3 regions of the Janthinobacterium sp. GW822-FHT07A03 genome follow, and region 1 is predicted to be linked to each of the others. Evidence: predicted binding sites of a transcription regulator. Region 1 holds the regulator's gene; each other region holds the start of a gene.
The links. Region 1 encodes sigma-54, which starts transcription at its own class of promoters, with help from an activator protein. Its sites were predicted from a motif close to TGGCANGNAANCTGCTTT; they were not measured.
Positions count from the first base shown of each region.

Region 2: the regulator sigma-54 is predicted to act here: its motif matches at 7,419-7,436, upstream of urtA (urea ABC transporter substrate-binding protein).
Region 3: the regulator sigma-54 is predicted to act here: its motif matches at 2,474-2,491, upstream of AC1RJW_RS03565 (EDSAP-1 family PEP-CTERM protein).

Region 1 covers NZ_JBXAKW010000002.1:574,326-584,709, forward strand. The annotation lists gene AC1RJW_RS08660 (MOSC domain-containing protein) at 1-486, shown strand, start outside; gene AC1RJW_RS08665 (GGDEF domain-containing protein) at 521-1,678, shown strand; gene AC1RJW_RS08670 (cation:proton antiporter domain-containing protein) at 1,679-3,658, opposite strand; gene AC1RJW_RS08675 (KpsF/GutQ family sugar-phosphate isomerase) at 3,743-4,777, shown strand; gene AC1RJW_RS08680 (KdsC family phosphatase) at 4,777-5,310, shown strand; gene lptC (LPS export ABC transporter periplasmic protein LptC) at 5,353-5,964, shown strand; gene lptA (lipopolysaccharide transport periplasmic protein LptA) at 5,990-6,571, shown strand; gene lptB (LPS export ABC transporter ATP-binding protein) at 6,571-7,326, shown strand; gene AC1RJW_RS08700 (RNA polymerase factor sigma-54) at 7,331-8,809, shown strand; gene hpf (ribosome hibernation-promoting factor, HPF/YfiA family) at 8,879-9,238, shown strand; gene AC1RJW_RS08710 (enoyl-CoA hydratase/isomerase family protein) at 9,377-10,384, shown strand, end outside.
Region 2 covers NZ_JBXAKW010000001.1:852,127-862,510, reverse strand. The annotation lists gene AC1RJW_RS04000 (hypothetical protein) at 146-367, opposite strand; gene AC1RJW_RS03995 (chromate transporter) at 587-1,174, shown strand; gene AC1RJW_RS03990 (chromate transporter) at 1,171-1,755, shown strand; gene urtE (urea ABC transporter ATP-binding subunit UrtE) at 1,758-2,456, opposite strand; gene urtD (urea ABC transporter ATP-binding protein UrtD) at 2,459-3,289, opposite strand; gene urtC (urea ABC transporter permease subunit UrtC) at 3,286-4,407, opposite strand; gene urtB (urea ABC transporter permease subunit UrtB) at 4,404-5,990, opposite strand; gene urtA (urea ABC transporter substrate-binding protein) at 6,113-7,366, opposite strand; gene AC1RJW_RS03960 (DUF4349 domain-containing protein) at 7,553-8,341, opposite strand; gene AC1RJW_RS03955 (transglutaminase-like domain-containing protein) at 8,358-8,957, opposite strand; gene AC1RJW_RS03950 (DUF2760 domain-containing protein) at 9,221-9,808, shown strand; gene AC1RJW_RS03945 (Hsp70 family protein) at 9,805-10,384, shown strand, end outside.
Region 3 covers NZ_JBXAKW010000001.1:764,297-774,680, reverse strand. The annotation lists gene AC1RJW_RS03585 (hypothetical protein) at 1-340, opposite strand, end outside; gene AC1RJW_RS03580 (hypothetical protein) at 470-607, opposite strand; gene AC1RJW_RS03575 (hypothetical protein) at 829-1,002, opposite strand; gene AC1RJW_RS03570 (glycosyltransferase) at 1,168-2,376, shown strand; gene AC1RJW_RS03565 (EDSAP-1 family PEP-CTERM protein) at 2,565-3,545, shown strand; gene AC1RJW_RS03560 (EDSAP-1 family PEP-CTERM protein) at 3,654-4,646, shown strand; gene AC1RJW_RS03555 (nitroreductase family protein) at 4,662-5,771, opposite strand; gene AC1RJW_RS03550 (ThiF family adenylyltransferase) at 5,772-6,641, opposite strand; gene AC1RJW_RS03545 (methyl-accepting chemotaxis protein) at 6,730-8,289, opposite strand; gene AC1RJW_RS03540 (hypothetical protein) at 8,411-8,608, opposite strand; gene AC1RJW_RS03535 (M16 family metallopeptidase) at 8,704-10,384, opposite strand, start outside.

The sequences.
Region 1 (10,384 bases):
GTGCCGTGCCGCCTGGCGCGCTTTCACCCGGACGTGGTGCGCGCCACCAGCACCAAATGGACGGATGGCGTGGCTGCCTCGACCATGTTTGCCGATGGCTATCCGGTGCTGATTGCCGGCAGTGCCTCGCTGGCCGATGTCAATGACAAGCTGCGCGCCGCCGGCCGTGAATCGCTGCCGATGAACCGTTTCCGCCCCAACCTGGTCATCGGCGATATCGGCGCCTTCGAGGAAGACTATGCCGACTTCCTGCAATTGGGCGCGACGATATTAAAACCCGTCAAGCCGTGTTCGCGCTGCCCGATCCCGTCGGTGGACCAGGCCACGGGCGTTCCCGGACCGGACCCGCTCGACGTCATGCATGGCTATCGCGCCAAGCCCGAGCTCGACGGCGCCATCTGCTTCGGCATGAACGCCATCGTCACGGAAGGCGGCGATGAGCGTATCGTGGTGGGGCAGGACATCGGTTTCGAACTGGCATTTTAAGCATGGCGCCCGCACACAAGGGTTTAAGGTTTCTATGAATCAAGCAATACCGCCGGACCCGCGCATTGCCAGCCTCGAAGCCGAAAACCAGGCCTTGCGCGCGCGCATGGCTTTCCTGCTGGAACAGGTCGAGCGCAACCACGACATCATGTGCCGCCATCAGGCGTTCGACCTGGAAATCGTCAGCGCGTCCACGTTTCCCGAGTTGATCGGCACCATCTTCCGCACCTTGCCCGTGATTTCCGACCTCGACGGCGTCACCTTGAGCCTGCTCGACGAGGATGACGATATCGTGCTGGTGATGGAAAAGCTGGGCGTCGATTTCAGCGCTTTTCCGCAATTGCTGTTCGTGCATGCCGTGGCGGAGCTGGGTTTTGCCCCACCGGTGCCCGTGGCCGAGGGGGAGGCAGCCCTGCCGCCCTTGCCGCTGCTCGGTGCCTTTGACGCAGCCGTGCATGGTCCGCGTTTTCCGCAGGTCGACGCTTTGCGCAGCGTGGCGCTGGTGCCCTTGTTGCGCAACAAGCGCCTGATTGGCAGCCTGAACCTGGCCAGCAGCGACGTGACGCGCTTTACGCCCGCGCTGGGCACGGATTTCATCAAGCACATGGCCTCCATCATCGCCATTTGCCTGGAAAACGTGATCAGTAATGAAATGCTCAAATACATCGGCTTGACCGATTCCTTGACGGGCGTCTACAACCGCCGCTATATCGACCGCCGCCTGCTGGAAGAAATCGCCCGCGCGCGGCGCCAGAATTATTGCATTTCATGCATGTATATCGACATCGACCATTTCAAATCGGTCAATGACACGCATGGCCACCAGGGCGGCGATGAAGTGCTGCGCGAGGTGGCCACGCGCATCCGCACGGAATTGCGCCGCTCCGATGCGCTGGGCCGCTTCGGCGGCGAGGAATTCGTCGTCCTGCTGATCGACGCCGACCTCGACAGCGCGACCTTCGTTGCCGAACGCATCCGCGCCAGCATCGCCGGCACCATGTTCGACTTGCCGGGCAGCGCGCAGGCGTGGGTCAGCGTGTCGATCGGCGTGGCCAGCCTGGAAGCGGACGCGGCGCTGCTCCCCATCGAAACGGTGGCGCAGCAACTGGTGGCGCACGCCGACCAGGCCCTGTACCAGGCCAAGGCCGATGGCCGCAACAAGGTCGTCAGCTGGCAGCCGCAGGCCGGCTGATTATTTCAATAGTAACGTTTCCGCTTTGGCCACGGCGTCGGCCGTGCCGCGCAGCACCACCACGTCGCCGCTGGCCAGCTGCGTCTCGGGGGTGACATCGAGGCTGCCGCGGCCGCGGCGGATGGCTGTCACAAACGCGCCGCAGCCGGCCACGTCGATCGCACTCAAGGGCAGGTCCACGCAGTGCGCGTCTTCGCTGACGGTGACCGTATGCAGACGTTCCAGTTCCGCATCGTCGCCCGCATCGCTGGAACCATGGAAATAGCCGCGCAGGGACGCATAGCGCTCCTCGCGCGCCGCCTGCACCCGGTGCACCACGCGGCGCAGGGGCACGCCCATCATGATCAGCGCGTGCGAAGCGAGCATCAGGCTGCCTTCCATCAATTCCGGCACCACCTCGGCCGCGCCGGCCCTCTTCAGCTGGTCGAGGTCGGTATCGTCGTGGCTGCGCACGATGACGGGCAAGGTCGGCGCCATTTCTTTGAGTAAATGCAATAATTTCAGTGCCGAGGGCGTATTCGCATACGTGATCACCACGGCGCTGGCCCGGTAGATACCGGCCGCCACCAGGCTTTCGCGCCGCCCCGCGTCGCCATACGAGACGTGGGCGCCGGCCAGTTGCGCTTCCTGCACCCGTTCCGGGTCCAGGTCCAGCGCGTGGTATTCGATCTTTTCTTCCGCCAGCAGGGTGGCCAGGCTTTGCCCGCTGCGCCCGAAACCGGCGATCAGCACGTGTTTCTGCGAAGCCATGGTGCGCGTGGCGATCTTCGTCAGGGCCAGGGATTGCATCATCCAGTCGTTGGCCGCCAGTTTCATGACGATGGCGTCGGACTTGGCGATGAGGAAGGGCGCCACCAGCATCGACAGCACCATCGAGGCCAGCACCACCTGCACGACGAACGGGTCCATCAGCTTGATGCCGCCCGCCAGATTCAGCAGCACGAAGCCGAACTCGCCCGCCTGCGCCAGCCCCAGCCCCGTGCGCAAGGCCACGCCGTTGCTGGACCCGAACAGCCGGGCCAGCCCTGCGATCAGGGCGAATTTCAGCAGTACGGGGCCGCACAGCAGCAGCAGGACCAGCCACCAGTTATCGAGCACCACGCGGATATTGAGCAGCATGCCGACGGTGATGAAGAACAGGCCCAGCAGCACGTCGCGGAAGGGTTTGATATCCTCTTCCACCTGGTGCTTGAATTCCGTCTCGGAAATGAGCATGCCGGCAACAAACGCCCCCAGGGCCAGCGACAGCCCGGCCCGCTCCGTGATCCAGGCCGCGCCCAGGGTGATCAGCAGCAGGTTGAGCATGAACAATTCCTGCGAGCGGCGCTTGGCGACGATGGTCAGCCAGCCGCGCACCATCTTCTGGCCGAGGAACAGCAGCAGGATCAGCACGACCAGCGCCTTGCCGCCGGCCCAGGCCAGGGTTTCGGCCAGGTTGTCGGAATCGCGCGTGAGGGCGGGAATGAGGATCAGCAGGGGCACCACGGCCAGGTCCTGGAACAGCAGAATGCCGATGATCTTGCGGCCGTGTTCGCTTTCCAGTTCCAGCCGCTCCGTGAGCATTTTCGAGACGATGGCCGTCGACGACATGGCCAGCGCACCGCCCAGGGCGAACGCGGCTTGCCAGCTCAGGTGGATGTAGGCGGACAGGTAGCGCCCGACGAACCAGCCGAAGACGACGGTGGCGATGATGGTGGTGACCACCTGCGCCATGCCAAGGCCGAAAACGATGCGCCGCATGGCGAGAAACTTGGGCAGAGAAAACTCGAGTCCGATGGAAAACATCAGGAAGACGACGCCGAACTCGGCCAGGGTGTGGCTGGCTTCGTTTTCCGCCGCCAGGCCCAGCGCATGGGGGCCGATGACGATGCCGACGGCCAGGTAGCCCAGCATGGGCGGCAAATGCAACATTCTGAAAGCGACCACGCCCAGCACGGCGCTGCCGAGTAACATCAGGGTCAGTTCAAGCGAGGAAAACATGGGTTGCCCGGTGCGGTCAATGGAAATCGTTGTTTGTTGTGACTGGCAAGTTTTTTGCTTTCCTAATTCGTTTATACTTTGGGCATGAGTGTAACCCATGAAAAAACAATGCTGAAAGCTTTTGATCGAATTGACATGCAAGCGACGACCGAACGCGCCGTCGCGCTGGCCCGTACCACCTTGCAGATCGAGTCCGACGCCATCGTTGCGCTGCACGCGCGCCTGGGCACGGACGATAGCGTTGGCCGCGCCGTGGCGCTGTTGCTGCAGTGCAAGGGGCGTGTCGTCGTTTCCGGCATCGGCAAGTCCGGCCACATCGCGCGCAAGATTGCCGCCACCCTCGCTTCCACCGGCACGCCGGCCCTGTTCGTGCATCCGGCCGAAGCGGCCCATGGCGACCTGGGCATGGTCACCTCGGACGATGCTTTTATTGCCATCTCGTACTCGGGCGAATCGTCCGAACTGATGGCCATCATGCCCGTCGTCAAGCGCATGGGCGGCGTGCTCATTTCCATGACGGGCAAGCCGAACTCGAGCCTGGCCCAGCTGGCAGACGTGCATTTGGATATTTCTGTTGAGAAAGAAGCCTGTCCGCTGAATCTGGCGCCGACGGCCAGCACCACCGTCACCCTGGCCCTGGGCGATGCGATCGCCGTGGCCTTGCTCGACCTGCGCGGCTTCAAGGAAGAAGATTTCGCCCGCTCGCACCCGGGCGGCGCCCTGGGCCGCCGCCTGCTCACGCACGTGCATGACGTCATGCGCAGCGGCGAACGGGTGCCGAAGGTGCCCGTGGAGGCTTCCTTGCTGCAGGCGCTGGAAGAAATGACGAAGAAGGGCATGGGCATGACGGCCGTCGTCGACGCGGACAACCGCCCAGTGGGCGTGTTTACGGATGGCGACTTGCGCCGCATGTTCGAGCGCGTGCAGGATTTCACGCAAGTGGCGATCCGCGACGTCATGCATGCGCAGCCGCGCAGCATCGCGCCCGAACGCCTGGCCGTCGATGCCGTGGCCGTGATGGAACAGTTCCGCATCAACCAGATGCTGGTCGTCGATGCCGACGGCAAGCTGGTGGGCGCGCTGCATATCCATGATCTGACGCAAGCGAAGGTGATCTGATGGACAGCGTAGCGGACAACCTGGCGCGCGCGGCCAAGGTCAAACTGATGATCTTTGACGTCGATGGCGTGCTCACCGACGGCAGCCTGCATTTCGGCCCGGACGGCGAAATGATGAAAACGTTTAATGTGTATGACGGCCTGGGCATCAAGCTGCTGCAGGAATCGGGCGTGCAGACGGCCATCATCAGCGCGCGCCGCTCGCCCATCACGGCGCGCCGCGCGCAAGACCTGGGCATCACCCATGTGCACCAGGGCGGCCATGACAAGCTGACGCCGTTCCGCGAACTGCTGGCGCTGACGGGCTTGACGGAAGAACAATGCGGCTATATCGGCGACGACGTCATCGATGCGCCCATCCTGCGCCGCGTGGGCTTTGCCGTCAGCGTGCCGGGCGGCCGTCCGGAAGCGCAGGACCTGGCGCACCATGTGACGCAGGCCGGCGGCGGCCGCGGCGCGGTGCGCGAGATCTGCGAATTCCTGCTGCGCGCCCAGGACAACTATGCGCGCGTGATGGCGCCGTTCCTGGAGTGAGGCGCGCCTTGCCGCCAGTGACCTTTGAAAGAGTGAAGCCCTATGCGTAAGCCAGGAGGCGCCCATCGCTGGCGCATGATTTTTACCGTGCTGGGGGCGGTCGTCGTCGCGCTGGGCAGCTTCTGGCTGCTCGAAGTGATGAACAAGAATGGCCAGGACATTACCGCCAGCAAGCATCTGGATGAACCCGACTATTTCATCACCAATTTCAGCCTGGTGCGCATGGACTTGACGGGCAAACCCAGCTATATCGTGTCGGGCACCAAGCTCACGCATTATCCGCACGACGATTCGTCCGATATCGACCAGCCTTTCGTGCGCAAGCTCACGCCGGGCATGCCGCCGCTGAACATGAATGCGGAACTGGCGCATATCGACCAGGACAATACCCGGCTGCAGCTGCACCGCAAGGTCGTCATCGACCGTGTGGCCAGCCCGAAGGCGCAGAACCTGACCGTGAAGACGGAAGCGCTGACGGTGTTCCCGGACGAGGAAAGAATGGAAACGGACGTGCCTGTCGATATCCTGACGGGCGCCTCGCGCATCAATGGCATCGGCATGAAGGCGAATAACGCCACCGGCGTGGTGGAAGTGCAGAATGCGCTGCGCATGGTCCTCCCGCCGAAACCGCGCCCGGCCGCGGCGGCAAAATGACAGAATGAAACAAGGAAACCATACTATGAAGAACATCTTGCTGTTGAGCGTATTTTCTCTGGCCATCATGGGCGTGGCGCATGCCGAGAAGGCCGATTCCGAGAAGGAAGCCGTCATCACGGCACGCAGCGGCCACGTCGACGACGTCAAGCAGATTCGCACCCTGACGGGCGACGTCGTGCTGGTCAAGGGTACCCTGACCATGAAGGCGGGCCGGGCCCTGATCACGGAAGACCCGCAAGGCTACCAGTTCATCACCTTCTGGGCCGATCCCGGCAAGCTGGCCACCTTCCGCCAGAAGCGCGATGGCGCGGGCGACCTGTGGGTCGAAGGCGAAGCGGAGCGCGTGGAATACGACAACAAGACGGAAGTGGTGAAACTGTTTTCCAGGGCCAAGCTGACGCGCCTGGAAGGCACGAAAGTGACCGATGTGGCCAATGGCGCCTTCATCTCGTATGACAGCCGCAAGGAAGTGTTTGCGATGGAGAATTCCAACAGCGGCACCAGCACCCCCGATGGCGGCAGCGTGCGCATGGTGATCCAGCCGAAGACCAAGGCGCCGGCGGCGGAGAAAGCGCCGGCCACGCCTGCGCCAGGAACGAAATAATGGACAATACTCGTTGCGGCAGCACCCTGATCGTTCGCGGGCTGCAAAAAACCTATGGCAAGCGGCAAGTCGTGCATGATGTCTCGCTGCAAGTCGAATGCGGCGAAGTGGTGGGACTGCTGGGCCCGAACGGCGCCGGCAAGACCACCTCGTTCTACATGATCGTGGGGCTGGTGCCGTCGGACGGCGGCAGCATCGATATCAGCGGCGTGGATATTTCCAGCCTGCCCATCCACCGCCGCGCGCAGATGGGCCTGTCCTATCTGCCGCAGGAAGCGTCCGTCTTCCGCAAGCTGACGGTGGAAGACAATATCCGCGCCGTGCTGGAAATCCAGACCGTCGAAGGCCGTCCCCTGAAGAAGGCCGAGATCGAGGAACGGCTGGATAAACTGCTGGCCGACCTGCAGATTGAAAAGCTGCGCGAAAACCAGGCCTTGTCCCTGTCGGGCGGCGAGCGCCGCCGCGTGGAAATCGCCCGTGCGCTGGCCACCGATCCCCGTTTCGTGCTGCTCGACGAGCCGTTCGCCGGCGTCGATCCGATCGCCGTGATCGAAATCCAGCGCATCGTGCGTTTCTTGAAGGAGCGCAATATCGGCGTGCTGATCACCGATCATAATGTACGCGAGACGCTGGGTATCTGCGACCGTGCCTACATCATCAACCAGGGCTCGGTGCTGGCGTCGGGACGCCCCGACGACATCATCGCGAACGAGTCGGTACGCCGGGTCTATCTGGGCGAACACTTCCGCATGTGAGCCAATGAAACAATCATTGCAGCTGCGCACTTCGCAGCATCTGGCACTGACGCCGCAGTTGCAGCAATCGATACGCCTGTTGCAATTGTCTACCCTGGAATTGCACCAGGAACTAGAGCAGTTGCTGACGGACAATCCCTTGCTCGAGCGCCTCGACGATCCGCTCGACCGTTCGCTGCGCCTGCTGTCCGACGGCGCCCTGAGTTCCACGGCCGCGCCGGCCGAAGCGCCGCCTCAGCCGCCAGGCCAGGAGGCGCCCGCAACGCCGGCCGAAGCGGAAACGTTTGACGGCGAGGCGGGCGACGGCCCGGCCGCCGCGGATGGCGGCGACAGCGACTGGAGCGAGGCGAGCCGGGGCAAGGCGCCCGACGACGAAGATTCCCGTCCGCAACTGGAAGCCCATCACTGCACCCTGCGCGAGCACCTGATGGAGCAGATGCGCGTGACGGTGCTCGAGTTGCGCGACCGCGCGCTGGTCGAGCTGATCATCGACGCGCTCGACGACAATGGCTACCTGGAGGAGTCGCTCGACGACATCCTGGCGCGCCTGCCGGAAGAGCTGGAAATCGACGCCGACGAGATGCGCACGGCCTTGTCGCTGCTGCAAAGTTTCGATCCGCCCGGCGTGGGTGCGCGCAATGCATCCGAATGCCTGGCGCTGCAGATCAAGCGCCTGCCGCACGTCGCCATGGTGACGCGGCGCATGGCCCTCGTCATCGTGGAAAAGCACCTGGCCTGGTTTGCCCAGCGCGATTTCAACAAGCTGAAGAAAGCCCTCGATTGCGACGATGAAGACTTGCGCGAGGCGCAGACGGTGATTCGCCAGTGCAACCCGCACCCGGGCGCCGTGTTCGCCTCGGACGTGTCCGATTACGTGGTGCCTGACGTCGTCGTCAAGCGCGCGCGCAATGGCTGGCAAGTCACCCTGAACAACGACGTCATGCCGCGCCTGCGCGTCAACGCCATGTACGCCAACCTGCTCAAGCAGGGCAAGGGCGAGGGCGCCATGGGCGCACAGTTGCAGGAAGCCAAGTGGCTGATCAAGAATATGCGCCAGCGCTTCGACACGATCCTGCGCGTGGCGCAGGCGATAGTAGAAAGACAAAAGAACTTTTTCTCGCATGGCGCCGTTGCCATGCGCCCCCTTGTGCTCCGTGAAATAGCTGATACACTGGGTTTACACGAGAGTACTATCTCGCGGGTAACAACTCAAAAGTACATGCTGACCCCGCACGGCATGTTCGAGTTGAAATATTTCTTTGGTAGCCACGTCGCCACCGAAGCGGGGGGCGAAGCGTCATCGACGGCGATACGGGCATTGATCGTGCAACTGACAGGAGCAGAAGACCCTAAAAATCCTTTATCCGACAGTAAGATTGCGGACATGCTGGGGGAACAAGGCATGGTGATTGCGCGACGTACTGTTGCCAAATACCGGGAAGCATTGAAAATTCCGCCAGTGAGCCTGCGTAAGTGTTTGTAAGTTTTTTTCGGTTCCTCTGCGGGCCGGATAGGATGGACCGCACGAACCCGATCATCTTTAGGAGTGTGTATGAATCTCACCATCAGCGGACATCATCTCGAAGTGACACCAGCCATCCGTGAATACGTACAAACGAAGCTGGAGCGCGTGAAACGTCATTTCGATCAAGTCATCGATATCGCCGTGATTCTGACCGTGGATAACCTCAAAGAGAAAGAAAAACGTCAAAAGGCCGAAGTCAACCTGCGTCTGAGTGGCAAAACCGTCTATGTGGAAAGCCTGGCGCAAGACCTGTATGCCGCGATCGATGCCCTGATCGACAAGCTCGATAGGCAAGTGATGAAATACAAAACCAAAGTGCAAGGGCACGGTAAAGAGGCGATCAAGCATCTGCCAGACAACTCGGAAGAAGAATTCGCCGCCGCCTAAGCGGCCTGCGACTTTCAACCGGTTGTGATCAACTAAGGGCGCACATCTTGCGCCCTTTTTTGCGCCTGGACCTTTTGAACGCAATCTTCCTCGCGCAGGGGCTAGAATGTTGGCACTTTCACTTCTTTCCTGCCTGCCATGAGCGACTTCGTCCAGACCTCCATCCGCCACCGCACGGGGCACATCGTGCTCGACCGTCCGAAAGCCTTGAATTCCCTGTCGCTGGAGATGGTGCGGGCCCTGAGCGCGGCCTTGCTGGCCTGGCGCGACGACCCGCAGGTGGACGCCGTGGTGATCCGCTCCAGCAGCGAAAAAGCCCTGTGCGCGGGCGGCGACATCCGTTTCTTTTATGATGCGGGCCTGGCTACGCCGCAAGGCGGCAGCGCCCAGCTGGAAGATTTCTTTACGGAAGAATATGCTTTAAATCATGTAATTCACTTCTATCCGAAACCGTATATCGCCGTCATGGATGGGGTGGTGATGGGCGGCGGCATGGGCGTGGCACAAGCGGGGCCCGGCAACCGCCTGCGCATCGTCACGGGCCGCACGCGCATGGCCATGCCGGAAGTCAATATCGGCCTGTTCCCCGACGTGGGCGGCAGTTACTTTTTGTCCCGCCTGGCCGGCCAGCTGGGCCTGTACCTGGGCTTGACGGGCTTGACGATCAACGCGGCCGACGCCCTGTACACGGGCCTGGCCGATGTGTACCTGCCCGAGGCGCAGATGGGGGCGCTGCTGGCCCTGTTCGAGTCCACGCCGGGCGAGGCCTTGCCGGTCGCCATCAAGGCGCTGGCGGCGCCGTTCCAGTCCGAGGCGGGCGCTTCCCCCCTGGCCACGGCACGCGCGGCGCTGGACCGCCATTTCAGCGCGGGTTCGGTGGCGGCCATCATGGCCTCGCTGGCGCAGGACGGCAGTGCGTTTGCGGGCAAGGCGCTGGCAGCCATGCGCCTGCGCTCGCCCTTGATGATGTGCGTGACCCTGGAATTGCTGCAGCGCGGCGCCCACCTGGGCGTGGCCGACTGCCTGCGCATGGAACGCAGCGTGGTGCGCCACAATTTCGAACATGGCGAAGTGCTCGAAGGCGTGCGCGCGCTGGTGGTCGACAAGGACAATGCGCCGCGCTGGAACCCATCAAGCCTGGACGAG
Region 2 (10,384 bases), on a different contig from region 1:
TCAAAGACTTAGAAACTCACACATAATCACGAGAAAATTATTTCACCAATTTCGTTAGCCCATCATTTGTGCATAACTGAGCCGTAATGAACAATCCGACAACACCAGGCTGACGCTGCCGGCAACACAGTTGCCGCGAGGATACTCAGTGCACGGCCTGGCGGCGCTGCTCCGGATGCAGCAGCACGCGCTCGATCAGTTCAGGGGCGACATTGTATGACTTCAGGTATTCCAGCGCGCACAAGGTACTGAAGGCAGCCTGCACGGCAATACCCAGGTTGACGATATCGCACATCTTCTGGTCGACCCGCGTATGCAGCACCACGGTTTTGACGGGCATATGCAGCGTTTCTGTGGAATGAGGCATGATAGACAACTCCTGCGAAGGGGACGGAGGGATGAGAGGGCGTAGCGGGGCGAGCCACGCCAGCGCGGACAGGGACAGCGGTCATGTTGCCGCTAAAAGTATTGCCGATAAACTCTCGATGTCAATGGCAGGGAAACATGAGCCACGGTTTTTTTCTTGCAAGCACAAGCAGAGCCGAAAGCAATGGACAAGCGCGATCGGCCACGGCGATAATCAGCCATGCCCTCGCCTTCCACGCCCCAGCCTGACCAGCCCCGCCCGCAACCCGCCTCGCTTGCCGACCTGTTCTTCTCGTTCACCTGGCTGGCCCTGCAAGGCTTTGGCGGCGTGCTGGCCGTGATCCAGCGCGAAATGGTGGAGCGCAAGCGCTGGCTGACGCAGGAGGAATTCCTGGAAGACTGGGCCGTGGCGCAGATCATGCCCGGGCCGAATGTCGTCAACCTGTCGCTGATGGTGGGCGGGCGCTATTTCGGCTTGCGGGGTGCGCTGACGGCGCTGGCCGGCATGCTGGCCGTGCCCCTCGTCATCGTCCTGCTGCTGGGCGTGCTGTACACGCGCTTTGGCGACAACCCGCAGATGGCGGGCGCCCTGCGCGGCATGGCCGCCGTCTCGGCCGGCATGATCGCCGCCACGGGCGTGAAGCTGGCGGCCGCGCTGGCCAAGCATCCGCTGCCCCTGTGGCTGACCTTGCCCATCTCCGTGCTGGGCGTACTGATGGTGGCGGTCTTCCGCTGGCCCCTGCTGTACGTCCTGCTGGGACTGGGCGGCATCGGCTGCCTGCTGACATACCGGAAGCTGTCCTCATGAATCCGCCCCTGCAACTGGCCTTGAGCGCGGGCGACTGGCTGAACCTGTTCGGCCACTACCTGATGCTGTCGCTGATGTCGATCGGCGGCGCCATTTCCACCACCTCCGAAATGCACCGTTTCCTCGTCGAACAGCATGGCTGGCTGACCCAGGCGCAATTCAATGAGTCGATTGCCATCGCGCAAGCAGCTCCCGGCCCCAACGTGCTGTTCGTGGCCCTGATGGGCTGGAACGTGGGCATGAATGCGGGCAGCTACGCGGCCGCGTATCTTGGCGTATTCATCACGATGGTAGGCATCATGCTGCCCAGCACCACCCTCACCTATGTGGCGGCCCAGTGGGGCTACCGCAACCGCGAACTGCGCCCCGTGCGCGCCTTCAAGCAGGGCATGGCGCCCATCGTCGTCGCCCTCCTGATTTCCACCGGCATGATCCTGGGCGGCGCCAACCACGACATCCGCACGGACTGGCCCCTGTGGAGCTTGTCCATCGTGGCCGGCCTGATCATCTGGCGCACGAAGATCCATTTATTGTGGCTGCTGGCGGGCGGCGCCGTGCTGGGCTGGTTCCAGCTCGTCTGACCTTACACGGCCAGGTGCCGCTTCACGTCCTCGCCATCCATCTGCGCCGCCAGTCCGCTGGCCACCACGCTGCCGCGCGACAGCACGATGAACTCGTCGGCCAGTTCGCGGGCGAAATCAAAATACTGTTCGCACAGCACGATGGCCATGTCGCCCCGTTGTTTCAACAAGGAAATGACCCTGCCGATATCCTTGATGACGGAAGGCTGGATACCCTCCGTCGGCTCGTCGAAGATGATCAATTGCGGCTCGGCCAGCAGGGCGCGCGCGATGGCCAGCTGCTGCTGTTGTCCGCCGGACAAATCGCCGCCGCGCCGCTGCAGCATCTCTTTTAGTACGGGAAACAGCTCATACACGTGGGGATCGATGCGCGAGGCCAGCCTGCCCCGCTTCACCGCCATGCCCATCAGCAAGTTTTCCTCGACCGTCAGGCGCGCAAAGATGTCGCGCCCCTGCGGCACGTAGGCCATGCCCAGCCTGGCGCGCGCATGCGGCGCCAGCCCGGTGATGTCGCGGCCATCGAGCACGACCTTGCCCTGCGCCACGGGCAGCACGCCCATCAGGCACTTCAGCAAGGTTGTCTTGCCTACGCCATTGCGCCCCAGCAAGGCCAGGCATTCGCCCTTGCGCGCCGACAGGCTGATGCCGCGCAAGGTGTGCGAGGAGCCATAGTATTGATTTAATTCTTGCACTTCGAGCATGGTTACCTTCCCAGATAGACTTCGATGACGCGCTCGTCGGCTTGCACTTCGTCCATGCGGCCCTGCGCCAGCACGGCCCCTTCATGCAGCACGGTGACGATGCCTTGCTGGGCAATGTCCGTAACAAAACCCATGTCGTGCTCGACCACCATGATGGAATGCTTGCCGCGCAATTCATTGAGGAGTTCCGCCGTGCGCGCCGTTTCCGCGTCGGACATGCCGGCCACGGGTTCGTCCAGCAGGATCAGCTGCGGCTCCTGCATCAGCAGCATGCCGATTTCCAGCCACTGCTTTTGCCCGTGCGACAGCAAGCCCGCCGGCCGCGCCTCGTGGCCGTTGAGGCGGATCAAGCGCAAGATCGCTTCGATCCTGCCCGCCTGCTCGGACGTCAGGCGCGCAAACAGGGTGGGCGCCACGCGCTTGTCCATCTTCATCGCCAGTTCCAGGTTGTCGAACACCGTGTGCTGCTCGAACACGGTGGGGCGCTGGAACTTGCGGCCGATGCCCGCGTGGGCGATTTGCGCTTCCGTCATGGTGGCCAGATTCATGGTCTGACCGAACCAGGCCGTGCCGGACGTGGGCCGCGTCTTGCCGGTGATGACATCCATCATCGTCGTCTTGCCGGCGCCGTTCGGGCCGATAATGCAGCGCAACTCGCCCACGGAAATATCGAGGCTCAGCTTGTTGATGGCCTTGAAGCCGTCAAACGACACGCTGATGTCTTCCAGATACAGGATGGCGCCATGCGTCGTATCGACGCCCTCGCCTTTTACGCGCGAATATGTCGGCCCCGCTTCCGCGCTGGCCATGCCGGGCAACATGCGGATACTCATGCGGCCTCCTCTGCCACGGCGGCGGTCTTCCTGGATTTGATCTTGCGCAATACACCGAGCATGCCTTGCTGCATGAACAGGGTGACGCCGATGAACAGCAGGCCCAGCGCGAACAGCCACAGTTCCGGCAAAGCGGCCGTGAACCAGCTTTTCAGACCGTTGACGGTGAAGGCGCCCAAAATCGGGCCGAGCAGAGTGCCGCGCCCGCCCACCGCCACCCACACGACCATCTCGATGGAATTCGCTGGCGACATTTCGGACGGGTTGATGATGCCCACTTGCGGCACGTACAGGGCGCCGGCGATGCCGCACAGCACGGCCGACAAGGTCCACACGAACAGCTTGAACCACAGCGGGTTGTAGCCAAGGAACATCAGCCGCGCTTCGCTGTCGCGCACGCCCTGCAGCACGCGGCCCAGCTTCGAGCGGACGATGGCGCGCCCACCCACCAGGGCCGCCAGCAGGAAGGCCAGGGTCAGCAGGAACAGCACGGCCCGGGTGGCGGGCGCCGTGATGCTGTGCCCCAGTATCGTCTTGAAATCCGTGAAGCCGTTGTTGCCGCCAAAGCCAGTGTCATTGCGGAAGAACAAGAGCATGAAGGCATACGTCATCGCTTGCGTGATGATGGAAAAATACACGCCCTTGATGCGCGAGCGAAAGGCAAAGTAACCAAACACGAAGGCCAGCACCCCCGGCACCAGCACGACGAGGGCCATGCAGTACCAGAAATGTTCCGTGAAGGCCCAGTACCAGGGGTAAGTCTTCCAGTCGAGAAAGACCATGAAATCGGGCAAGCTGCTGTGGTACTGGCCCTGGTCACCGATGGCGCGCATCAGATACATGCCGTGCGCATACGCGCCCAGGGCAAAGAACACGCCGTGTCCCAGCGACAGGATGCCCGTGTAGCCCCAGACGAGGTCCAGCGCCAGCGCGGCCAGCGCATAGCACATGAACTTGCCCACCAGCGCCACCGTGTAGGCGGACACGTGCAGCGCATGCCCTTCGGCAAACGCCAGGTTAAAAATCGGCAACAGCGCCGCCAGCAGCGTAAATGCTGCGATGGCCAGCCAGACGGGCCGCGTAAACAGGCCCTGTTTGATCGGGTAGGAAGTAGTCATTCGACGCTGCGTCCCTTCATGGCAAACAGGCCCTGCGGCCGGCGCTGGATGAAAATGATGATGAATACCAAGATGGCGATCTTCGCCAGCACGGCGCCCGCCACCGGTTCGAGGAATTTGTTGACTTCGCCCAGGCCCAGCGCGGCGATCACGGTGCCGGCCAGCTGGCCCACGCCGCCCAGCACCACCACCATGAAGGAGTCGACGATGTAGCTTTGACCCAGGTCCGGGCCCACGTTGCCCAGCTGCGACAGGGCAACGCCGCCGAGCCCCGCGATGCCGGAACCGAGGCCGAAGGTCAGCATGTCGACCTTGCCCGTGGCCACGCCCACGCAATCGGCCATGCGGCGGTTTTGCGTGACGGCCCGCACGAACAGGCCCAGCCTTGTCTTGTTCAAGATCAACCATACGGCCGCCACGACGACGATGGCAAAGACGATGATGGCCAGGCGGTTGTACGGCAGCACGAGGCCGCCCAGCACGGTGACGCCGCCCGACATCCACGCCGGGTTGGCCACTTCCACGTTTTGCGCGCCAAAGATCGTGCGGACCAGCTGCATCAGGATCAGGCTGATGCCCCAGGTGGCCAGCAGGGTTTCCAGCGGCCGCCCGTACAGCCAGCGGATCACCGTGCGCTCGAGCGCCACGCCCACCAGTCCGGCAACAAAAAAGGCGGCCGGCAAGGCGGCCAGCAGATACGCATCCTGCATGCCGGGGAAATAGTTGCGGAAAAACAGCTGGCACAGATAAGTCGTGTAAGCGCCTATCATCAGCAATTCGCCATGCGCCATATTGATGATGCCCATCAAGCCGAAGGTGATGGCCAGGCCCAGCGCGGCCAGCAGCAGCACGCTGCCCAGAGAGATGCCGTAAAACACATTGCCGGCGAATTCCATGCGCGCCACCCTGCCCTTGATCTGGCGCATCGTCTCGATGGCGGCCAGCTGCACGGCTTCATCCGGTTCACCGCCCCGCTCCAGCATGGCTTGCAGCACGGGCAGCAGACGCGCATCGCTGCTGCCGGCCAGCGCCTGCACGGCGGCCTTGCGCGTGGCGGCATCGGGCGCATGCAGGTTGGCGCTGGCGATCAGCACCTGTAATATCTGCTGGATCTCGCCATCGCTTTCCCGCGCCAGCGCGGTGCGGATCAGGGGGAGCTGCGCGGGATCAACAGCCTTTTGCAAGGCTTGCGCGGCGGCCAGGCGGGCGCTGCGCTCCGGCGCCAGCAGCTGCAAGCCCGACAAGGCGCCTGCCACGGCCGCGCGCAAGCGGTTGTTGACCATCACGCCATCGATGCCGTCGGGCAATGCACCCAGCTGGCCCGTGGCGGGATCGTAGGCGTGCTCGCCATCGACGACATACACCTTGCCGTCGGACGCGGCGTACAAAGCGTCGTCCTGCAGCGCTTGCAGCACCTTGGCGGCCTCGGGCGTGGCCAGGGCGGCGATCCGCGCCACGGCGGCGACCCTGGCGTCGGGATCGTCGCCGGACAGCGGCTTGAGCAGGTCGGGAGGGATGGCGGCCTGCGCCAGCGAGGATAGCAACAGGCAGGCGAGGACCAGCAGTTTGGGGATGAACCTCATTGTAAGTTCCATGGAAAAACTGCACGGGGCGAATGCTTACCCCAAAGGCGAGGACTGGGGTCGGATGGGGACGCCTAGTCCCAGAGGGTCCGACCCCGGCATTTGCTGGTGGGTGATAGCTCTTACAACTTCTGCTTGCCCTCATTGCCCTTGATATACGGACTCCACGGCTGGGCGCGTATCGGTTCCTTGGTTTTCCACACGACATTGAATTGCCCATCAGCCTTGATTTCGCCGATCATCACGGGCTTGTGCAAGTGGTGGTTCGTTGCATCCATGGTCAGGGTGAAGCCCGATGGCGCTTTCACGCTCTGGCCCGCCATGGCGGCGATCACCTTGTCCGTGTCCGTCGATTTCGCCTTTTCCACGGCTTGCGCCCACATGTGGATGCCCACATAGGTCGCTTCCATCGGGTCGTTCGTCACCACCGAACCGGCGTTCGGCAGCTTTTGCGCCACGGCATACGCCTTCCACTGCTTGATGAAGGCGGTATTTACCGGATTCTTGACGGATTCAAAGTAATTCCACGCCGCCAGATGACCGAGCAAGGGCTTGGTATCGATGCCGCGCAGCTCTTCTTCGCCCACGGAAAACGCGACGACGGGCACGTCCGTGGCTTTCAGGCCCGCATTGCCCAGTTCCTTGTAGAACGGCACGTTCGAGTCGCCATTGATGGTGGAAATGACGGCCGTCTTGCCGCCGGCGGAAAACTTCTTGATGTTGGCGACGATGGTTTGATAATCGGCGTGGCCGAACGGCGTGTAGACCTCGCTGATGTCGCTGTCCTTGACTCCCTTGCTTTTCAGAAAGGCGCGCAGGATCTTGTTGGTGGTGCGCGGATACACATAATCCGTCCCCAGCAGCACGAAGCGCTTGGCCCCGCCGCCATCTGTGCTCATCAGGTATTCGACGGCGGGAATCGCCTGCTGGTTGGGCGCAGCGCCCGTATAAAACACATTCTTTTCCAGCTCCTCGCCCTCGTATTGCACGGGGTAGAACAGCAGGCTGTTGAGTTCCTTGAAGACGGGCAAAACCGACTTGCGCGAGACAGACGTCCAGCAGCCGAACACCACGGCCACCTTGTCCTGCGCCACCAATTGTCTCGCTTTTTCCGCGAACAGGGGCCAGTTCGAGGCCGGGTCGACGACGACCGGCTCCAGCTTCTTGCCCAGCACGCCGCCCTTGGCATTGATTTCCGCGATCGTCATCAGCGCCACGTCCTTCAGCGACGTTTCGGAAATGGCCATGGTGCCCGACAGGGAGTGCAAGATGCCTACCTTGATCGTATCGGCGGCCCAGGCTGCCTGCGTATAAGTGGACGTGGCCAGGGCGAATGCGCCGGCGGCAGCCGCTTTCAGGATGATGCGTCGTGACATGGGGACTCCTGTGATGGGTTCGTGGGGATCGAGCTGGGTCTGCGTTGTTGTTAAAGCAGAATGCATGCCAGCGCCAGCAGGTGTCCGCCATGGTGCACGCGGCTCTCGCCGCACGAAAAAAAACCTGGCTGCACAAGGACTGTGCAGCCAGGTTTCAAATTGCCGTAAAACGGTGCGCCGGAGGCTTTAATCCTTGCGCGGCGCGCCACGAAGACGGCGCCAGCCCTTGCGGCCCAGCGGGAACAGCAGCACGAAAGCCACCAGCCACGGCAGGATGTAGGCCATGGCCGTGATGGCGTTGGCCACGCCTTCCGACAGGTTGTCCGTGAAATTGCCCAGCGCCCGCTTGACGGGGCGCCAGAACGATTGCTTGCCTTCGGCGCTGATGGCCACGTTCAGCAAGTCCGTGTCGATGCGCTGCATCAACAGCGCATTGGCCGCCGTCGCCTGCTCCAGCTCCACTTGCACGGTGGCCAGTTCCTTGGTCACCTTGATCAGCGCATCGACATTCGCGCCCGAGCGCTTTTCCAGGTCCTGCAATTGCGCCTGGTACTGTTTCAGCATCTCCAGGCGCTTCTTGCTGTCAAGCACGGGGCGGCCCAGGTCTTCCACCTTCGTGCCCTGGCTGGTGACGTCGCCTTCGGCCGCGACCAGCGCGACGAGCTTCTTGATGCCGGCCGGCTTGGCGCGCATGCTGATGCGCGCGTGCACATAGCGGCCGCCGTCGATGCTGGAATCGAGCAACAGACAGCCGTTTTCCGTGTCGGCCTTGCAGGCAGCGACCACTTTTTCATACAGGGGCCGCACTTGCGCCTCGTTCGTATCGACGCTGACATTGTGTTCATAGGCAAGAAACTCGCTTCCTTTTTCCTTGCCGTCGAGACGCGCGGCGCTCGATTGCCCGCCGCTCTCGCCCTTGCCGCCGCAACCGGCCAGCAACATCAGGCCCAGCAGGCCAAGATACACTTTTTTCATGATTTCTTTCTTCGAGTTATTTGTGCTGCGGCAGCAATTCAATATCGGGCAAATGCGCCGCCACGTCCTGCACCGTGGCATATTGCGTCAGCGCGGCCACCACCTGGGGCAGCGGCTCCGCCCAGATTTCCGGCAAATCGCGCTCTTCCGGCGCCAGCACGGGGAACGCCAGTTGCTCCTGCGGCGGCGTAAAGGCGGCATTGACCCCGGGCTTGTTGCCGCGCGCATCGATGCGGTACCAGCCAACATCGTGCAGATACACGGCATTCAAGCCATGCAGGCAAAACGGCGGGCCCGCCTCGCCCACGGCCAGGCGCTGGTAGCACAGGCCAGCGGGGATGCCATTGGCGCGCAGCAGCGCGGCCAGCAGATGGCTTTTTGCATAACAGTATCCGGTACCATGCTGCAACACGTCGGACGCGCGGCAGGTGACGGGATTGCGCCGGCAATCCCAGCTGTGGGCGATCTCGTCGCGCACGAAGGCAAAGCAGCGGGCCGCGATGGCAGCGTCGCCCACGGCGCCGGCAGCCAGTTCGGCCGCCCGGGCGCGCACGGCCGGATGGTCGCTGTCGATATACGTGCTGCTGGCCAGGTATATGGAAAAGTCGATGGACATGGCGTCAGGGTCATGCAAAAAGATAATGCGCGATTCTAGTCGAAACGGCCCGAAATCGAGCGTTTCCTTGCGCAAAATCAAAGAAAATGCACACCTCAGGTCGGCTGGACGGCGGGCGGCGGCTTTGGCCGAGGCGCCGTAGCTGGTATCATGCGGGCAAACGCCAGCCGGCCCGACATGCATGACGGGGCCGGCGCATGCACCACCTTGCGAAGCGGCCCCCGCCGCCGCCGCCACCCTACAGATCAGAGAAACGAGTTCCCATGAGCACATCATCGTCCCACCCATCGTTCTGGCGCAGAGTCCCGCTGGCCTTCGGCGCCTTCTTCAGCACCCTGTCGGACGCCGCCTATGCGGCCCGCGTGGAAAAGCTGTCACTGCCCGAAGCCGCCCCGGTAGCGCCGGTGCCCCCTGCTCCGGCGCCTGCTCCCGTGCCGACGCCGGCAGCCGCCCCCGTCATCTTGAAAGAAGCGACGCCGGACGCGGCCCTGCAACTGCTGGCGCTGCTGCAGCGCGAAGCGCGCCTGATCGACTTCACCCAGGAAAACCTGGGCAGCCATGCCGATGCCGACATCGGCGCGGCCGCCCGCGTCGTGCATGAAGGCTGCGCCAAAGTCATGCGCGAATATTTCACCATCGAGGCCGTGCGCCAGGAAGCCGAGGGCAGCCGCATCGTGCTGCAGGAAGGTTTTGATTCCGCGCAAGTACGCCTGACGGGCAACGTCGTCGGTTCCGCGCCGTTCACGGGCACCCTCAGCCACCGCGGCTGGCGCGCCTCCAGCGTGCGCCTGCCGAAACTGAGCGGGCAGCACGACGCCGCCATCCTGGCGCCAGCCGAGGTGGAACTGTGAGCGATCAAGCCAACAACACCCCGCGCTACGCCATCGGCATCGACCTGGGCACCACCCACAGCGCCCTGTCGTATGTGAACCTGGTCGAGAGCGACGGCGAAAAGTCCAGCCACGGCGTGCTGAAAGTGCCGCAGCTGTCGGCACCGGGCACCGTCGAGGAATTGCCGCTGCTGCCCTCGTTCGTCTACCTGCCGCACGCCGAAGAAGTGACGGCGGGCGACCTGGCCCTGCCCTGGGTCACCGAGGAAGCCGAAGCGCCGTTCGTCGTCGGCGAAATGGCCCGCAGCCGCGGCGCCACCACGCCGATCCGCCTCGTCTCCAGCGCGAAAAGCTGGCTGTGCCACCCGGGCGTGGACCGCCGCGCAGCGATCCTGCCGAACGACGCGCCGGCGGAAGTAGCGCGCATCTCGCCGATCACGGCCGCCACGCGCTACCTGACGCACTTGCGCCAGGCCTGGGACAACGCCCACCCGCAAGCGCCGTTCGCCGAGCAGGAAATCACGGTGACGATACCCGCCTCGTTCGACCCGGCCGCGCGCGAGCTGACGATGGAAGCGGCGCAGGCGGCCGGCTACA
Region 3 (10,384 bases), on a different contig from region 1:
GCGATTCGCGGCCCTTGTCGGAAATGTCGTGGCCCTCGCCTTCGGCGCGCGCCACGATATGGGCTTTCTTGCCCAGGAAATACGCCACGTCCGAGTCCAGCTTGGTCAGCGGATCGGTCGCCACGGCGCGCAAGCCCATGATGCAGCGGCGCAGGAACAGCAGCTGTTGCGCTTTCTCGGTGATGGACAAACGGCCATCGCGTGCATAGCTGAGCAGCTTCAGGCCGGACAGGCGCTTGGCATTGCGGGCAACGCAGGCGCTCGGGCGCTCGGTCTTGATGCCGCGTGCAACTTGCTCCAGCGCGTCATATTCATCGGTTGTTAATTTCTCGTTCTTCATTACTTTTCCATAAAAGGCCAGGTGTTCGGCCCCCATGGTACGCGCCCCGCTGCGCATCGGCAACAGGCAACGTAAATCTGCCGCCGCCGGCCAGGCGGCCAGGCGGCTGAAACATGGACAAGACGGCGCTTATTTGTAGCTGCGCAGCAGCAACCAGGCCAGGCCGCAGCCAGCCACGGCGCCTGCCAGCGCCAGCGCCGCGAGGTTCTTGCTGGTGATCACAGGGCGACGGCCCAGGTAGATTTTGTTATGCAAGGAATTGCCCATGATGGTCTCCTGTACAAGAATTTTTATGATGTCTCATTATAAGAACAGAATCGTGACGGCCGCATGACACTCGGCGGTTCTCGCTTGATTTATATCCACTCGGCAACATTTATTGGCGTTTTTGTTGTTTAAATGGCGTGGCGATACCGCCGCGCATGGGTTCCATTTCCGACTGGAAATAAACCACACGGCGGCAGCTGACGCGGCCCACAGCCTGCCGTTTACCCCATCTTGACGGGCGGTGGCGGCGGCGTCGGCTCCTCGACCGGCACGGGGTCGATGTGCGGCGGCGGCTCCGGCGGCGGCGCGAGGGGATCGCCTTCCGGCGGTGGCGGCATATCGGGTTCGGGCGTGCTGTGCGCACGCAGCGGGGCAAGACGGAATTGTGGCTGCATGGTGGCCTCCTTTTGCCCCACTGTAGCCGATGCCGCAAATGCCCGGCGCCCGCCTGTGGCATGCCGAGGGAACTAAACGGCGTGGCGCCGCTCCAATTGGAGAGCATCCCCCACGGTACCAGTGCAAGCGATCCCCACACGATGGCGCGCAAGAAAATCTTATTCATGGCCGAGGCAGTGACCCTGGCCCATGTTGGCCGCCCCCTGAGCCTGGCCCAGGGCCTGGCCGAGGAAGAGTACGAGGTGCACTTTGCCTGCGCCGATGGGTATGACTTTTGTTTCAAGCAAGCCCCGTTCCGGCGCTGGCGCATCGACAGTATTTCGTCGCGGCAATTCCTGCAAGCGCTGGCCCACGGCAAGCCCGTCTACACGGAAAGCACGCTGCACGCGTACGTGGAAGACGACTTGCGCCTGCTCAATGCCGTCCAGCCCGATCTGGTGATCGGCGACTTCCGCCTGTCGCTGTCCGTCAGCGCGCGCCTGCAGCGCATTCCCTACATCACCATCAGCAACGCCTACTGGAGTCCGTGGGTGCGCCAGCACTACACGGTGCCCAGCCTGCCCCTGACCGGCATGCTGCCCATCTGGCTGGCCGATCCCCTGTTCCGCCTGATCCGCCCGCTGGCCTTCGCCTCGCACGCCGTGCCCCTGAACCGCGTGCGCCGCCGCCATGGCTTGCCCTCACTGGGCGGCGACCTGCGGCGCATCTACACGGATGCCGACCGCACCTTGTACGCGGATATTCCGCAACTGTTTCCGCCGCACGGCATGCCGCCCACGCACGACTACCTGGGTCCCGTCATCTGGGCGCCGCCGCTCGACTTGCCGGACTGGTGGCAGCGCCCGGAACTGAGCAGCGGACGCCCGATCATCTATGTCACCCTGGGCAGCTCGGGCCAGGGCCAGCTGCTGCCGCGCGTGCTGCGCGCGCTGGCGCCCCTGCCCGTCACCGTGCTGGCGGCCACGGCTGGCACCATCCGCGTCGATGCCGTGCCGCCGAATGCCTATGTCGCGCCCTTTCTGCCGGGCGACGCGGCCGCCCGCCGCGCCAGCCTGGTGATCTGCAACGGCGGCAGCCCCACCAGCCAGCAGGCGCTGACGGCAGGCGTGCCCGTCATCGGCATCGCCGGCAACCTCGATCAATTCCTCAACATGCACGGCATCGCGGGCGCCGGCGCCGGCCTGCTGCTGCGCGCCGACCGTTTCCAGGAAACCGCCCTGCGCCATGCCGCCACGCGCATGCTCGACGATGGCCGGGCCAGGCTGGCGGCGCGCCAGCTGGCCACGGCCATGCGCGAGTATGTGCCAGCGCAACGCCTGCTGCCCCATCTGCACGCCTTGCTGGGCCCCCTGCCGCAAGACGAGCAGCCTTGACCTGCAGCGTCGGTTTTTCTTACAACGCGTCCGACAACACCTGCAGCACGTCAACAAAAGCACGCCAAGTCATTGATTTCAAAAGAACCTCATGCGTTGGCATGGAAGTCGCTAGGTACTGGCCATGAGCACCTGCCGACAGGACTCAGGCAAGACTTCCAGACTCAATCAACCACGAGGTGAATGACATGAAACTTTCTAAACTGAAACTGCTCCCGGCGGTAGCAACACTGGCCATGCTGTGCGCGGCCGGCAGCGCACAAGCGGGCGCCTACGGCTACTCCTACAACAACATCTTCGGCCTGGTGATCGCCGTGCCGACGGGCCAGATCACGGTGGCCAACAGCACCACGATTTCGCGCAGCACGGCCACCCTGAACGGCGTGAGCGTCATCAACGGCGGCGCTGGCTCGCTCGACGCGCCGCGCGCCAACGTCGGCGCCGTGACCAAGGGCGAGAACGACTTCACGCAGCAAGGTCCATCGGGCAATTATTCGCGCGGCGATGCGCAGATCGTCAGCACGCAATTCCCCTCGTTCCCGCCCGGCTCCACCTCCACCCAGGCCGTCAACGTGGCCGAAGCCCACCTGGACGGGCCTGCCGGCACGGCCGACGCGTCCGGGCGCAACGGCTCGACGACGGGCTTTTCCGTCGATTTCGTCGTCGGCTCCCCCACGGCAACGCTGAGCTTTGACTTCCTGGCATCGCCCTTCATGCAAGTCTTCCTGCAAAGCACGGTGGGCGTGCTGTCCACGGCGACGGCCAACCTGGTAGTCACCTTCACCATCACCGATGCCAATGGCGCGACCGTCTTCAACTGGACGCCCGATGGCGTGGTCGGCTCGGGCATCTTCGGCGGCACGGAAAACACCGATGGCGCCAACCTGAACACCAGCCTGGCAACCAATTTCCTGACGCGCGGCAACCTGTTCACCTACGACCCTTCCGGCTGCGGCACGCCCACGGGCACGGGCGTGGGCACGGGCTGCGGCAGCAACTTCAGCTCCGTCAGCAATGCTTTAACGGCCGGCAACTACACCTTGACCTTGAATGCGGTGGAAAGCGTGGACCTGGTGAAACAGGCGGTGCCGGAACCTGGCACTCTGGCATTGCTGGGTCTGGGCCTGGCTGGCCTGGGCTATGCCCGCCGCCGCAAGATTGCCGCCTGAGCCGGGCAACAGGGGGGATTCACAGGCGAGGGAGTCTCCTCGCCTTTTTTATGTGGCAAGCCTGTCGGTTTTCCTTACAACGCGGCCGACCAGGAGATGAGGATTTTCATGACTACATTTTCTTGCACCCGGTTGCCAACGGTCCTGCTGGCCTTGCTGTTGCTGGCAGGCAGCGGCACTGCCGGCGCCGCCGCCTATGGCTATTCGTACACCAGCGTCTTCGGCCTGGTCATCAGCAATCCCACCGGCTCCACCGCCTTGATCAGCAACATCGACCTGTCGCGCACCACCGCCACGCTCAACGGCAGCAGCGTCATCCACGGCGGCAGCAACGAGATCGATGCGCCGCAAGCGACACGCGGCGCCGTCACCAAGGGGCAAAATGATTTTACGCAGCAAGGCATGGGCAATGCCTCGTATGCGCGCGGCGAGGCGCAGATCGTCACCTCGCAAATCCCGCCCTTTCCACCGGGCTCGACCAGTACGCACACGGTGAATGCGGCGGAAACCTTCCTCGCGGGCGGCGGCAGCGCCGATGCCTCGGGACGCAACGGTTCCAGCACCGCCATGGCCGTCAATTTCGTCGTCGGCCAACCGGGCGCCACCCTGGCGTTCGACTTCCAGGCCCTGCCCTACATGCAGCTGTACCTCGATGCCCTGGCCGGCACGGGCTCGGCGGCCACCACGAATATGGCGCTGACATTTACCATCGTCGATGAACATGGCCAGATCGTCTTCAACTGGGCACCCGACGGCAACCTGGGCTCCGGCATCCTGGGCGGCACCGAACTGGCCGACGCCGCCAGCCTCAATACGGGCTACGCGCAAACGCCGCTGACCAGCGGCAGCGTGTTCACCTACGATCCCAGCAACTGCGGCGCGCCCACGGGCACGGGCATCGGCACGACGTGCGGCGGGCAGTATGGCGCCGTCACGGACAACCTGGTGGCAGGCAGCTATACCCTGGTATTGAACATGCTGAACAGTTCCGAACTGGCGTATGTGCCGACGGTCACGCCGATGCCGCTACCGGGCACCTTGCCGCTGCTGGCCGCTGGCCTGGCAGCGCTGGCCAGCCTGGCGCCACGGCGGCGCCGCTGACGCGCAGGGAGCGTCTCACGGCCCAGCCGTGGGCGCCACCAGCAAGTCTTGCAGCGGACGGCGCAGCGAGCGCGCACTGGCCGCCGGCCCGGCGCCGATGCGTCCGAGGAACACGGCCCGCTCGACCGCCTCCGCCCCCAGCACGGCCTGGCATTGCACGGCCAGTTCCTGCGCCATGTCCTGCATGCCATCGGTGCGCGAAAAGGTGCGCCGTTCTCGCACGTAGCGGGCAAAGATCAGCGGCGTCAGTTCCGGCTGCAATTGCAGGCCCAGCTGCGTGGCCGTCAGCCAGAAGCGCTGCATGGCGCGGCCGGCCGCCACGTAATCGTCGATATGGCGCGGCGGCGCATCGGCCAGCAGCACGAAATGCGCGGCGCAATACAGTCCTGGCAGCAAATCCATCTGCAGCCGCGGGGCAATGGTGCCGCCCAGCCAGGTATTGAAAAAATCCACGCGGCGCCAGCTGTGCATGACCCAGCGCATCAGCCGCGCCGTCATCGGGTCGACACCGAGCGCCTGCTCCGGGATGCGGTCGGCACTGAAGCGCGCGCCCCATTCGATCACGTCGCGGTGCACCTTGTGCGCTTCGGGCATGGTCAGGCGCAGCTTCGCATTGTCGAACATCAAACGCGCACAGGCCAGGCGCGCGCGCCCGCCTTCGAACCACTGCACGCCGTAGCCCGGCGGCAAGCTGGCCGCCAGCGCCGCCTTTTCGCTGGCGCGCAGGCGGCGCGTGCTGAGCCGGCGCCGCTGCACGCTGCGGCGCGGCAGGAAGGCCGCCAGCGGATCGGGCAGCATGCCGGGGCTGTCGACCAGCAGCACATCGAAGGTGGGCAGGGTGTCGGGCATGGCCGTGCGCCGGCGCGCTTGCATGCGCAAGCCGTGACAGCTGGCCGCCAGGGCCATGCTTTCGAGCAAGGCGCCCAGCGACAGCTGGCTGGGATGGCCGTCGAGGTCATACACGCAGTGGCTGCGCGTATCGAAGCCATGCACGACGACGTGCCGCGGCTCCACGACTTCAAAGCGCCACGGCTGCGTGTTGTCGCCGCTGGGCGCCCAGCGCGCCTGCTCGAGGATGTTTTCCAGCACAGAATCGACCTGCGCGATCTGCGGTGCTTGCGCCATTTATGCCCCCTGTGCGGCGCGGCGCCGCTTGATGATGGCCATCGCCAGCCGTTGCAGCGGATGACGGTTGCCGCCGGGACGCCAGGTATGCACGAGCTTGTTGCGGTAGGCGTCGAAATGCACGCCGTGCGGCGCCGCCATCACCTTGCCCCGTTTTAACAGGATTTTCAAGGCTTCCGTGGCGGCCGCGCCCGCGCACAGCTGGCAGCCCATGATGGTCGACGGTCCGCGCCGCTCCTTCAGGTTGATGGCGGACGGGTCGACCAGATACGGGCCGTGCAGGCCGGCCGGCGCCAGGCCGACGAGAAAGCGCAGGGCCTTTTCTTCCTCGGGCAAGTCGCCCCAGCCAAAATATTCTTCGAACGTCATGCCGCCCGGCATGAAGCTGAGCACGGCCGTGCCCATGCCCAGCGGCGCGGCCGTGATGGCGGGAATGCCCAGGCGCGCGCACGTGGCGAAGGTGGCCTGGCGCGCGGGAAAGGCGAAGAAATCGAGGCCATCCACGTACAGGTCGACACCGGCAAAGAACTCGGCCAGGTTGCTGTCATGTATGCCGTCGGGAAATTGTTTAATCTCAAGCTCGGGATTGATGTCCGTCGCCATCTGCGCCAATACGGCCACCTTGGGCTGCCCCAGAGTGGAAACCATGGCGCCGGCCTGGCGGTTGAAGTTGGCGATATCGAAGGTGTCGAAATCGGCGATGTGGAAGGCGCCGATGCCCAGCCGCGCCAGGGTCAGCAAGTGCACGCCGCCCACGCCGCCCATGCCCGCGATGGCCACGCGCTTGCCGCGCAAGCTCTCCTGCTCCGCCTGCGTGACCCAGCCCAGGTTGCGGGCAAATGCCGCGTGATAGGAAAAACCTTCTGTCATGCTCACCTCTTCTGTGCATCCATTGCGGACGAAAAAGTTTGGACAGGTGAGCCGGGGGTAAGTTCCCCCCGTAACAGAAAAAAAACGGCTAGCGCGCCAGGCGCCGCTGCGCCGCGGCCGGCGCCACGGCGCCCACCTTGAACACGCTGACGATCTGCGCCAACCCCGCCGCCTGCTCGTTCATCGCTTGCGCCGCCGCCGATGCCTGCTCGACCAGGGCCGAGTTTTGCTGCGTCATGTTATCCATCTCGACGATGGCCTGGTTGATCTGCTCGATGCCGGCGCTCTGCTCGGCGCTGGCGGAGGAAATCTCGGCCACGATATCGGTCACGTGCTGCACGCTGGAAACGACTTTTTCCATCGTTTCGCCCGCCAGCGCCACCAGTTTTTCACCGGCGCCCACTTGTTCGGCGGAACTGTCGATCAATTGCTTGATCTCCTTGGCGGCACTGGCTGAGCGCTGCGCCAGGTTGCGCACCTCGCTGGCGACGACGGCGAAGCCACGGCCCTGCTCGCCCGCGCGCGCCGCTTCCACGGCCGCATTCAGGGCCAGGATATTCGTCTGGAAGGCGATGCCGTCGATGACGGCGATGATGTCGCCGATCTTCTTCGACGAGGCATTGATGGCGCCCATGGTGTCGACCACCTGGCTCACCACGCCGCCCGCCTGGCTCGCCACTTGCGAGGCGGAAATGGCCAGCTGGTTGGCCTGGCGCGCATTGTCCGCATTCTGGCGCACGGTCGAGGTCATCTCTTCCATGGTCGATGCCGTTTCTTCCAAGGAACCCGCCTGCTGTTCCGTACGCGCCGACAGGTCGTGGTTGCCGGAAGCAATCTCGCCCGATGCCGTGGAAATCGATTCCGCATCGCTGCGCACCTGGCTCACCAGGTGCGCCAGGTTGTCGCGCATGGCCTTGATCGCCATCAACAGGCTCGATGTATCGCCGGGACGCGTGTCGATCTGCGTGGTCAGGTCGCCCTGGGCGATCTGTGCCACGATGGCGGCTGCATAGTCGGGTTCGCCGCCGAGCTGGGCCAGGATGCGGCGCAGCATCAGGGCCGCCAAGGCGCCCACCACCAGCATCAGCGCGCCGCCGATGGCCAGCAGCACGCCCGCCTGGGCCCAGAACTTGTGGTTGATGTCATCGATATACGTGCCCGTGCCGATCAGCCAGTCCCACGGCGCGAATTTCACCACGGCATACATCTTCGCCACGGGATCGGGCACGCCCGGACGCGTGCCGTCCGCCTGCACCAGGCCGATGCGGCTGTTGGCCAGCGCGGCGCGGTAGCGGTCGCCCGACTGCTTCATGTTCTTTTGCGGCGTGCCGATGCGCGACGCATTCGGATGCACGTACAGCAAGTCCGTGCTGAAATCGCGCACAAAATAATACATTTCGTCCTTGACGAAGCTGCCGATGGCCAGCTTGGCCTGTTGCTGGGCCTGCTCACGCGTGAGCTTGCCCGACTGTTCCAGCGCATACGCCTTTTCCACCGACGCGTTGGCCAGCTCGACCAGCACCGTCAATTGCTCGACGCGCTCGGCCATCATGGTCTGGCGCAGGGAATACAGGGAAAAGGAAGCGATGAGGACGATGCCCAGCAAGGTGCTGAAACACAGGAGGAGAATGCGCGAACGGAGAGTCATGGGTGCCTGGAGTGAATAGGATATTTAATTGCCCGCTGGAAATCTTTTCAGAAAAGCAAAACGGGCGGCGCTACCGGGCTGTGCCCGGCAGGCACCGCCCGCTGTGAGTCTTGCTGGAGGATCAGGCCAAGGCTTCCTTGGCTGCCTCTTCCGGCGTCAAGCCGTCGTAGAACTGGTCGGTAAACCACTCGACCTGCTCTTCGATATGGTCCTGCGCCTGCGCCACGGTGGCGCCGCCGGCCACGAGGAAGCCTTCGACCTCGATGCACCAGTTGATCAACTCCAGGGTTTCCGGATCGAGTTCTTCTTTCTTCGCCATCGTATTTCCTTGCTTGTTAAATTGCAGTATCACATCAATTAGCAGCAGTTTAACAGCTTCGGCACGCTAGCGCCCCGGCAACTCCAGCATGAAGATTACTTAGATGCAACGTTTTTACGTTCCGGGTAAAGCACTACCTGCACATAATTGTGCATGTCCAGGTAGCGCTGCGCGGCCAGTTTGACGGCTTGCGGCGTGATGGCGCGCACGCGCTGCTCGTAGTTCAGGATGTGCGCGGGGTCGCGCCCCTGCGTCACCGAACCCATCAGCTGGTTCATCCAGTAGTTGTTTTCGCGCAAGGATTTCTGCTGGCGCGTGATCCAGTTCAGCTTGACCTTTTCCAGGTCGGCCACGGACGGCCCGTCCGCCTTCATCTTGTTGATTTCGGCAAAGGCCGCGGCGATCACCTTGTCCACGTTTTCGGGTCCCGTCGGCAAGTTCAGCGCCACGGAATAATGGCCGTACGGATGCTGGCCCATCGAGGTGTCGAAACCGCCGCCATAGATCATGCTCATCTTTTCACGCAGCACTTCGATGACTTTCAGGTTCAGCACCTCGCCCAGCGCCTGCAGGGTCAGCTTTTGCTCGTCCGAATACGCCGCGTCGCCATTGAAGGTGATGGAAATCGTACTCTTCGGCTCGCTGCCCATGTAGATATCCTTCTTGACGACCCCGGTCACCGGGCGCATGCCCACGTCGCGGTAGGCGTGCGCCACGTCGGCCACGGGCAAGGTGCCCAGGTAGCTGGCGATCAGCGGCTTGATCTTGTCGAGCTCGAAGCTGCCCGCAAAGATGAAGGTCATGTCGCGCGCGCTGGAAAAACGCTGGCGGAAGATGTCCAATGAGCGGTCCAGGCCCACCTTGTCGAAGTCGGCCGCGCGCGGCACGCCATCGACACGCGGGTTGTCGCCATACATGGCGTGCTGGATGGCATCGTAAAACACGGCTTCCGGCTGTGCCATGCTGTTTTTCGCCAGGTCCTGCTGCTTGCCGATGAAGGACTGGTACAGGCCCGCGTCCTTGCGCACGTCATGGAAATACAGATATACCAGTTGCAGCATGGCTTCCACGTCGGCGCTGCTGGCCGAGCCGCCAAAGCCTTCGCTCAATTCGCCCAGCGAAGCGCCCACGTTGACCGTTTTTCCTGCGAGCACTTTTTGCAGGTCCAGCGGCGCCAGGTCTTTCAGGCCCATGCTGCCGACCACGGCGCTGGCATAGCGGGCGTTGTAGATGTCGGCGTCGCCGAACAGCGACTGGCCGCCGAAGCGGGTCGAGCCCATCAGCACCTGGTCGTTCTTGAAGTCCGTCGGTTTGAGCAGCACGCGCACGCCATTGCCCAGGGTCAATTCCGTCACGCCGATGGCGCTGTTTAACTTTTCCGAGACGATGCTGCCGCCGGCCGGCGGACCGTCCATCAGCTTGCTGGCAAGCACTTTTTCCGTGCGCGGCTCGACGGTTTGCCGCTCCGCTTGCGCCACGGCGTCGAGCAATTGCTGCTGCGTCGGTACAGTCGAGGCCGCATCGCCGGCTTTCGGCTCGGCGCCCATGAAGACCACCAGCTTCTTTTGCTGGTCGGGAATCACCTTGGCCACCGTCTCGTTGATTTCCTGCAAAGTTACCTGCGGCAAGAGTTCCTGCGCGTACAGCAATTCATTGGCGATGCCGGGGACGGCTTCCTGTTCCAGGAAGTTGCGCGAATACTCGGCCACGAAACCGGCCGAATCGGACTTGTCGCGCTCGCTATACGCGCGCTCGTAATTGCGCAGCATGTCCTTG